3 regions of the Roseateles sp. P5_E11 genome follow, and region 3 is predicted to be linked to each of the others. Evidence: riboswitches for the same ligand, from Rfam matches in the RefSeq annotation. Region 3 holds a riboswitch; each other region holds the start of a gene.
The links. A riboswitch is a leader RNA that binds a small molecule or an ion and turns the genes downstream of it on or off. The one in region 3 is predicted to bind cyclic di-GMP.
Positions count from the first base shown of each region.

Region 1: it holds a riboswitch for cyclic di-GMP, as region 3 does, so the genes downstream of both, ACXJKR_RS10875 (hypothetical protein) here and ACXJKR_RS04640 (S53 family peptidase) in region 3, are expected to answer to the same signal.
Region 2: it holds a riboswitch for cyclic di-GMP, as region 3 does, so the genes downstream of both, ACXJKR_RS00795 (S8 family serine peptidase) here and ACXJKR_RS04640 (S53 family peptidase) in region 3, are expected to answer to the same signal.

Region 1 covers NZ_JBFUMO010000110.1:3,426-6,694, reverse strand. The annotation lists gene ACXJKR_RS10880 (hypothetical protein) at 1-937, shown strand, start outside; cyclic di-GMP riboswitch class I at 1,070-1,160, shown strand; gene ACXJKR_RS10875 (hypothetical protein) at 1,255-2,079, shown strand; gene ACXJKR_RS10870 (SRPBCC family protein) at 2,230-2,676, opposite strand; gene ACXJKR_RS10865 (flavin reductase family protein) at 2,764-3,240, opposite strand.
Region 2 covers NZ_JBFUMO010000004.1:22,651-25,919, forward strand. The annotation lists gene ACXJKR_RS00790 (B12-binding domain-containing radical SAM protein) at 1-1,357, opposite strand, end outside; cyclic di-GMP riboswitch class I at 1,643-1,733, shown strand; gene ACXJKR_RS00795 (S8 family serine peptidase) at 1,846-3,269, shown strand, end outside.
Region 3 covers NZ_JBFUMO010000033.1:5,762-9,030, forward strand. The annotation lists gene ACXJKR_RS04635 (ATP-binding protein) at 1-1,715, shown strand, start outside; cyclic di-GMP riboswitch class I at 1,879-1,965, shown strand; gene ACXJKR_RS04640 (S53 family peptidase) at 2,015-3,269, shown strand, end outside.

The DNA of each region.
Region 1 (3,269 bases), on a different contig from region 3:
GCTGGCCCAGCCGCTGTCCGTGCTCGCGCTGAGCCTGCTGGCCCTGGGCTGGTCGCTCACGCGGCTGTTCGGCAGGGGCGACGCGGCCCACGCCGAGGCCTATGCCCGCCTGGGCCGCATGCGCCGCGCCGCCGAGGACAGCATGCAGGGCAAATACGCCGGTGCCGCCGCCTTCGGCCGGGTGGGCGAATGGCTGAGCCAGCCTTTTGCGCTCGCCGTGTCGGCCTGGCAGCGCCATGTCGTCGCGCAGGCCGAACCGACGGGCCAGAGCGCCATGCGCCGCGCCGAGATCGTGCTGCATGGCCGGCAGCACTGGCTGCACCAGAGCCTGGGCGCCGTGATGGCCGTGGGCATCGCCGCGCTGAGCTTCTTCATCGCGTTTGCGCTGGCCGGCCAGGGCCTGCAGGACAACTGGACCAAAGGCGCCTACGGCATGGCCATCGGCCTGGCGAGCATCGGCTTCAACCCTTGCTTCACCCTGCCCAACATGCTCTGGCACAGCCGCCGCGAACAGGCCCTGATGCGGCTGCTGCCAGGCCTGCCGCAGGGAGAGGCGCTGAACCGCGCGGTTGCGCTGATGCAGTTGCGCCACGCCCTGGTTGCCTGGGCGCTGACGACCGCCGGCCTGGGCCTGCTGGCCTGGGCCGCGAACAATGCCGCACTGCTGTGCCTGGCCTTTGGCGCCCTGCCACTGAGCACCGGCTGGCTGCTGCGCGCGCCTTCGCGCATGAAGTCGCCCACGGCCTGGACCACCGTCGTGCCCATCCTGGCCTTCATGCTGATGGGCTGGGGCATGTTCCTGCTGCAAAAGGATCTGGGCGCGCCGCTGCCTCTGCTGGCAGGCATCAGTGTTGCGCTCAGCGCCGCGCTGGGCGCATGGCGCTGGCGCACGCTGAGCGCTGCGCCAACGGCCTTGCCGGCCGGTCGCTTGAGCTGAAAACGCTCGGCGCAAGCCCGCCGCAAGCTTCAAAAACCGCTCGTCGCGGGCCTCGCGCCGCTCGCCGGGCGGGGGTCTCGGTTCGTGAACTGACGCACGGACAAAACACGGCTTACATCCGCACACTGCGTCCCATGCAGTCGGCAAACCCGTCGAAAGGCGGGGACGCAAAGCCACCGGTCTTCGTGCTCTGACAGGAGCAAAAGACAGCGGGGCCGCCCTGGGCGGACAAGGACATGTCCGCAGCGTGGCACACGGGGAGGTGCCGGCTACTGCCCAGTAGCCCCACCCTTTGCATCAACCCGAAAGACCACGCCATGAAGTACCAARCCATTGCCTTCGCTGCCCTCGCCCTGTTCGCCCAGGCCAGCTTCGCCGCCGRCCCGACGGCCCAGCTCACCGGCCTCGTGCGCATCGTCAAGAGCGACGGCCAGACCGTCCTCGCCCAGGCCGCGCCCATGCTCGTCGCCGCCAACGGCACGGCCACGGGCGCCATGCCCCAGATCACCGTCAGCGAGAAGGATGCCTTCATCTCCAGCCTCGGYCGCTGCGCCTTCAACTTCAAATACGACGAGGTCAGCGCCTCGGCCGTGGCCACCAGCACCAACCGCATCTACAGCAACGACACACTGATCGCGCAGAACACGCAAATCGCGCTGACGCCCAAGGTCGTCAAGACGATCTGGACCCAGCCCTATCTCTTCGCCGGCACGAACAACGTGAAAGTCGTCGTCAATGTCGACGGCGTGCCGAGCACGGGCTGGGTGCGCATCAACGTGAGCGGCACCTGCGGCAAGCCCGCCGCGGCACCAGCTCCGGCACCCGTGGCCGCACCGCCCGCACCGGCCCCATCGCCCGCTCCCGCACCGGTCGTCTATGTCCAGCCCGGCTCGGGCGACTGGAACAACCTCAACAACGCCTGGGGCTACAGCAACTACGCGGCAACCCAGCTCAAGGGCAAGGGCTATGCGAAGTACGCCGAGATCGTGCGCCTGAACGCCGCCCTCACGACGGCGATCAACGCCAAGAAGATCTCGACCGGTGACTACGGCAGCCTGATGGCGGCCTGGAACGCACTGATGGCCGACCCCGCCTTCAAGGCCGCGATGGCGGCCATCGTGCCGACACCAGGCGTCAAGTAAAGACCCCTCGTCCAGTCCCGCTCCGCTGAACACGAGCGGGCCTAACCGGCCCCCCGAGGGGGCGGCGATGCTTGGCGGCATTGAGCCGCAAGCACATCGCCATGGCGGGCCGGTTAGGGGCGGCCCGTCGCTCGGCCCGAGCGCACCACGTTACTGGTTGATTTCCGGCTCGGCCAGCTGGGCCAGCAGGGTCAGCGACTCCTGCCAACCCAGGTAGCAGGCCTCGGCCGGGATCATGGCCGGGATGCCTTCCTGCTTGATGTGCACCTCGGTGCCGCAGAACACGGCGCGCAGCTCGACGGTCGTCGTCATCTCGCCGGGCAGGTTGGGGTCGTCGAAAGCCGCCGTGTAGCGCAGCTTCTGGCCGGGCACCAGTTCCAGGTAACGGCCGCCAAAGCTGTGGCCGCCGCCGGTCGTGAAGTTGGTGAACGACATCTTGTATGTGCCGCCCACCTTGGCGTCCATCTCGTGGACGGTGCCGGTAAAGCCATGCGGCGGCAGCCACTTGGCCATGGCGGCCGGTGTCGTGAAGGCGCGGTAGACGCGATCGGGCGGGCAGCGCAGCACGCGGTGCAGGGTGACGGTGTTGGTCATGATGGGTTCCGTAGTTGGACAGAGGATGGCCCTCTGTCATGACGACGATCAGAGCCCGACCGGATCGACAACGCCAACCCGGAAAAAACCCTAGATCGGCAACTCGGTGAAATAACGGCCGCCGTGGAAGATCAGCGGCTGAGCGCCGAGCCGGGACGAGCAACGCTCGACTTCGCCGACGAAGATGACGTGGTCGCCCTCCTCGTAACGGCTGCGGTTGGCGCATTCGAAGACGGCAGCAGCCCCCTCCAGCACCGGCGCGCCGCCCGCGCCCTCGTGCCAGGCCACGCCGGCGAAGCGATCGATGTCACGCGTCGCGAAGCGCTGGGCCAGCTCCTTCTGGTCGGCCGCGAGGATGTTGATGGCGTAATGCGAGCCATGCGAGAACACCGGCATGGAGCCGGCGCGGCGCGCCAGGCTCCACAGCACCAGGGGCGGGTCCAAGGACACGGAGTTGAAGGAATTGGCGGTGAGGCCGACCAGGCCGCCGTCCGCAGCGCGAACGGTGACGATGGTCACGCCGGTGGCAAACATGCCCAGTGCGGCGCGGAATTGCTGGCTGTCCATGGGGTGATTGTCGCCAGTCCCGCGCCGCT
Region 2 (3,269 bases), on a different contig from region 3:
GCTCGGGCGTGAAGGTCTTTTCAAAGCGAATATTGCCCCACCACGAGATGGCCACGCCGCGGCGGATCAGCTCTTCGGCCAGGGCCTTGAGCGCCTTGGGCGGCGCGGCTTCGTCGACGAAGTGGAAGCCTGTCTGGCCCGTCTCCTTGACGATGGCCTCGATGCGGTCCACTAGCACCTCGGCCGAGGCCGCCTCGTAGCGCGAGATGTAGTCCAGGCTGACGTCGCAGAAGCTGCATTTCTTCCAGTAGCAGCCATGCGCCACGGTCAGCTTGTTCCAGCGGCCGTCGCTCCAGAGCCGGTTCATCGGGTTGAGCATGTCCAGCAGCGACAGATAGCGGTCCAGCGGCAGGCCGTCCCAGGTCGGTGTGCCGACGTCATCGAAGGGAATGTCGGGCTCGACGAAGTTGGTGTACCTGACCTCCGTGCCGTCGCGCCAGAAGGTACGCACCAGGCGCGTCTTGGAGCGCTTGCCGGCGACGTGCTCCAGCAGCGCCAGCAGTGGCCGCTCGCCGGCGTCCAGCGTCACGTAGTCGACAAAGTCGAAGACGCGCGGCTCGGCCAGCTCGCGCAGCTCGGTGTTCACATAACCGCCGCCCAGCACGCAGATGACCTCGGGCCGCGCGGCCTTGATGCTCTGCGCGATGCGCAGGGCGGCGTAGACCGAACCAGGGAAAGGCACGGACAGCAGCACGACCTCGGGTTGGTGCTGCTCCAGCGCGGCCAGCGTCAAGGTGTGCAGCGTGCGGTCGACGAGATTGGGCGGTGCGGCCAGGGCGGTGGCCAGCGGATCGAAGTGAGCCTGCGCCGCGGCGAGGGATTCGGCGTAACGGACAAACTCAAAGCGTTCATCGACCGCGTCGCGCAGCACGTCGGCGAGGTCGTTCAGGAACAGCGTGGCGAGATGGCGTGCGCGGTCCTGCAAGCCGAGGGCGCCAAACGCCCAGGCGAGCGGGTCGCCGCCATCCTCGTCGACATAGGCGTCCAGCGAAGCGAAGCGTGCGCCTTCGGGCAGGAAGGCACGGGTGTTGATGCGATGGGCCAGCGTCGGGTCGCGCCCCTGCAGGAAGCCGAGGACGCGTGGCGTGGCGGCGGCTATTGCCGGGAACTCGGTGGCAAACCAGGCCGTTTGCGGCGTGCGCTCGGCTTCGGGCAGGGCCAGCACGGCTTCATGCAGCTGGGCCAGGCCGGTGGGTGTGAACAGCTCCAGCACCAGGGCCAGCGCCAGGTCCACCTGCTGCGCATCGATGCCGCGTGAGCGCAGGAAGCCCGTCAGGTAGGCGGTGGACGGGTAGGGCGTGTTCAGCTGCGTCATCGGCGGGATGACGGAGAGGACGCGGGGAGGCTGGCGAGGCATGGGCGGGATTGTCGCGGTGTGGCGTGGCGCGACACGGCGAGCAAACCGCCTCGCATCGCGCGAGGCGCCGGCAGCCGGCGACTTCTGCGCCGTGGGCCTCTTGAAAAGGTTGACTTCTTCCATGCGGCTGGAGCGTGATCGGATGGGCGATGCCTCACAACCTAACTGACCGGTTTCACGCGTCGCTGTGAGGCTGGATCATGGATGTGTAACGGTGGCCGAACGGACCCGGAAGCGCCACTTGTTCACAGCGTTACGCCGCAACTTCAGATACATTTTTTTCACTGATGACAAAGGCACACCCGAGCGAAAGCCGGGGTCGCAAAGCTTCCGGTCTAAGGCCCGCCTGGCGGGTTACGACAGCGGGGTTGCCAAGGACAAGCCGCCGGCAGGTCGCCGTCGACATGGCAGCTCTTCCGTCGCCGGGATGCGGCGCGACGCCCGACCGGGCGTGTGCGTAGGAATCAGCGCAACAACGAAAGCTGTCCATGAAGTCCACCACGCTCCCTCTTCGATTCGTAGTTCTGATCGAGTGGCGCCTGCACGCGGCGCTTGCGCTGCTGCTGACGCTGGCTGCATTGCTGTGGCCTGCACTGGCGCAGGCCGCACCGCGCGACAAGATTGCCGCCGATCTGCGCCAGGCCGTCGATTCGGCCGCTGCGCCTCGCCAGCGCTGGCAACAGGAACTGGCTGGTCGCCGCTACGTGCACACCCTGGTCGTCAGCGACGGGCGGGACGCCGAGCTGGTCGAGCTCCGCCGCGCGGTCGTGGCGGCGGGTGGCACCGTCTACTGGCGCTACCAGTCGGTGCCGGCGCTTTTCGTGACCTTGCCCGTTGACAAGGTTGACGCGCTCGCTGCGCGGCCGGACGTGCAGAGCATCTCGCCGAACCGGCGCGCGGCCCGCACGTTCAGCCTGACCGAGGCCTCCACCGGCGCAGCCGACGTGCGTGCCGCCACGATCGGCGCGGCGCGGGGCCTGGACGGCTCGGGCGTCGCCATCGCCGTGCTGGATTCGGGCATCGCTGGGAACCACACCGCGTTCACCGATGGCCAGCGTTCGCGGGTCGCACGCGCCGTCGACTTTGAGAAGGTGACGCAAGGCGGCGCGGGCCGCGCCTGGCAGCCCGGCGTCGACCGGTCCGACGCGGCGCTCGACGAACGCCAGCAAGCGGCGGGCGGGGCGGATCCGTATGGCCACGGCACGCATGTCGCGGGCGTCGCCGCAGGCCGCTCGACGTCGCGTCTGCCCGAGTCGAGCGGCATCGCCACCCAGGCCTCGCTGGTCGACGTCAAGGTGCTTGACAGCCGCGGCGAAGGCGAGCTGAGCGATGTGCTGGCCGGGATCGACTGGGTCATCGCGCATGCGAAGCAGCAAAACATCCGCGTGCTCAACGTGAGCCTTGCCGCCGATTCGACCGAGTCGTATCGGACCGACCCGCTGTGCGGCGCGCTGCGCGGCGCGAGTGCAGCCGGCCTCGTGGTGGTCGTGGCCGCCGGCAACTACGGCACGGACGCCTCCGGTCAGGAGCGCTACGGCACGATCAGCTCGCCGGGCAATGAGCCCTCGGTCATCACCGTGGGATCGGCCAACACGCAGGCGACTGCCTCGCGCAGCGACGACGCAGTCAACCATTTCAGTTCCCGCGGGCCCACCCGCGGCGGCCTGTTCCTGCCCGACGGGCGCCGCGTCGCCGACAACCTGCTCAAGCCGGACCTGGTGGCTCCGGGCAATCGCATCGTCGGCCCGATGGCGGCCGGCAGCACGCTCGCCACGGACTTCCCCTCGCTGTCGGCGCCCTACGGCGGCACGGCGCAGCCGCGGGGCCGCGAGCTGATGGACCTGAGCGGCACTTCGGTCGCTGCGCCGGTGGTGTCCGGTACCGTGGCCCTGATGTTGCAGGCCAACCCCGG
Region 3 (3,269 bases):
TGCTGGACATCGGCCGCGTGCTCTACCAGATCCTCGAGAACAACCCGGTGGCCACGCTCGTGATCGACAAGTCTCACCGCGTCACGCACTGGAACGCCTCGTGTGCCCAGCTCACCGGCCGCGACGCCTCCGAGATGCTGGGCCGCGACGACACCTGGCGCGCCTTCTACCCCGAAGCCAGGCCGCTGCTGGTCGACCTGATCCTGGACGGCAATGTCGAGCAGGAGCGCCAGCGCCTGTACGGCCGGCACTGCCAACCCTCGCCGCACATCGCCAACGCCTACGAGGTCGAGGGCTACTTCCCCAATTTCGGCCGGGAAGGGCGCTGGCTCTACTTCACGGCCGCCCCGCTGGTCGATGCCCACGGCGAAGTCGTCGGCGCCATCGAGACACTCCAGGACATCACGCGACGGCGCCAGGCCGAGGACGAACTCCGCCGCCATCGCAACGAACTCGAGAACATGATCGCGGACCGCACGGCCGAGTTGCTGAGCACCCACCATGAACTCGAAGCCTTTCTTGAGAACGCGTCGGTAGGCATCATCGCGACGTCCAACCAGTTGATCCAGCGCGGCAACAAGAAGTTCATCGAGATGTTCGAACTCGGTGACGTCCCGCCCCATGGACTGCCGACGCGCCGCCTGTTCAAGAGCGATGAAGACTTCGAAGCGCTGAGCCAGATCGCCATCCCGGTGCTGTCGCGGGGCGGCTCGCTGCTGCACGAGATGGAGGTCTGCACGCTGGCCGGCAACACGCTGTGGGTGCAGATCATTGCCTACGTGTCCAACCCCGAGGAGCCGACAGCGGGCACCTGGTGGCTGCTGCAGGACCGCACGGAGGTGCGCCGCGTGCAGCGTGAGCTGGAGCTCAACTACGAGCGCATCAAGCAGACCAACAACCGGCTCGAGGAAGCGCAGAACCAGCTGCTGCAGGCCGAGAAGATGGCCTCCATCGGCCAGCTCGCCGCCGGTGTGGCCCACGAGATCAACAACCCGATCGGCTTTGTCAGCTCCAACCTCGGCTCGCTGCGCGGCTATGTCCAACCTGTCTTCGCGTTGCTCGCGCTGCTGAGGAAGACGCCGGCCGACGCGCTGCCGGGCGATGTGCGAGAAGAGCTGGACCGGGTGGATGCCGCCGTCGACCTGAGCTTCGTGCAGGAGGACCTGCCCCAGTTGCTCGACGAGAGCGAGGAGGGGCTGTCGCGGGTCAAGAAGATCGTGCAGGACCTCAAGGACTTCTCGCGCGTCGACCATGCCGATTGGCAGGACGCCGACCTCAATGCCGGGCTGGACTCGACGCTCAACGTCGTCATGAACGAGGTCAAGTACAAGGCCGAGGTTCGCAAGGACTATGCCGTGCTGCCCCCGGTGCACTGCATCGCCGCGCAGCTCAACCAGGTCTTCATGAATCTGATCGTCAATGCGGCCCATGCCATCAAGGAGCGGGGCACGATCACACTGACCACGCGCGCCGAGGATGGCTGGGTTCGCATCGAGATCGCAGACACGGGCAGCGGCATGAGCGAGGAGGTCAAGCGGCGCATCTTCGAGCCCTTCTTCACGACCAAACCCGTCGGCCAAGGGACGGGCCTGGGCCTGTCCCTGTCTTTTTCCATCGTGCAAAAGCACGGCGGTCGCATCGAAGTGGATTCCCAACCCGGCGTCGGCACGCGCTTCACGGTCTGGATCCCACTGCACCCGCCGCAGCCCGCCTGAGCTTTTGTGTCCTGCGTGACACAAAGCAACCACAGGGCAGTAACTCACGAAACGCAGACTGGCGGCATCGAAAGCTCGCGCTGCCCGCCGAGTCAGAAGTCACGCAGCGCCTTTGTCGGGCCCCGTATCTCGGCACCCCGGCGCCTAGACTGAACCTGTTTCACAACCCAGAGGGCAAACCCGTCGAAAGGCGGGGACGCAAAGCCACCGGCCTACAGCGCGCAAGCGCCACGGCAGCGGGGCCGCCAAGACCGGCAGGTCTTGATCGGCGTGGCCCTCCTTCGTACGAGAACCCGGCCATGCGCAGTACCCGCCCTGTCTCCTGGACTTCCTGGACCCTCAGCCTGCTGACCGCCGCGGCCCTCACCGCTTGTGGCGGTGGCAGCAGCGACAGCCCGACCGTCCAGGTCAGCGAGGCGGCCTCGGTCATCAACCTGACCGTTGATCTTGCCGATGGCGCCGCCGCCAGTGTCGAGGCTCAGCCCAGCTTCCACACCGCCGCCGTCGATCTCGAAGAACCCGACAACGGTGCCGCACCCCACCGCAGCAACGCCCTGGCCGGTGTCGCCACCCAAGGCCTGACACGCGACCGCCTGGACGACGCCATGCGGCCTCGCGCCTTCGCGGCGGGTGCAGGCGAAGCCGCCCCGATGGCGACGTCCACTGCGGTGACGACCTATACGCCGGCACAGATCCGCGCCGCCTACGCGCAGCCGGCCCTGCCCGCCAGCACCGCCGGCCTGACCGCCGCCCAGGCCGCCCAGCTCGGCGCCGGCCAGACCATCTACATCGTCAACGCCAAGCACGACCCCAACATCGCCGCCGAACTGGCCGCCTTCAACACCAAGTTCGCGCTGCCGACCTGCAGCTCGCGCATCCTGGCTGCCAACGCCAGCCTGCCGCTGGCCAAAGCCTCCGCGTCCAGCTGCGAGCTGGTCATTGCCTACAGCACGACCGCCGGCGCCCTGACCGCCACGGCGCCCGCCTATGACAGCGGCTGGGCCACCGAGATTGCGCTGGACGTGCAATGGGCCCACGCGACGGCACCGCTGGCGCGCCTCGTCCTCATCGAAGCGCCGGATGCCGGCGTCGGCAGCCTGTCCAAGGCCGTGGCCCTGGCCAACAAGATGGGCGCCGGCGTCGTGTCCATGAGCTTCGGCGCCGCCGAGGGCAGCTGGACGTCGAGCTATGACAGCGCCTTCGCCACCGCCGGCATGAGTTACCTGGCCGCCACCGGTGACAACGGCGCGGCCGTGTCCTGGCCTTCGGTATCGACCCGCGTCGTGGCCGTCGGCGGCACCACGCTGAGCTACAGCAGCGGTGCGCGCAGCGAAACCACCTGGACCGGCACCGGCGGCGGCACCAGCGCCTATGTGGCCCTGCCCAGCTACCAGAGCGGCACCATCGGCGGCTACGCCAAGCGCGCCGTCGCCGACGTCGCCTTCAACGCCGACCCCAACTCCGGCCAGTACGTGGCGCTGATTGCACAGGGCACGACGACGACGCGCTGGGTCAGCGCCGGCGGCACCAGCCTGGCCACGCCGCAATGGGCCG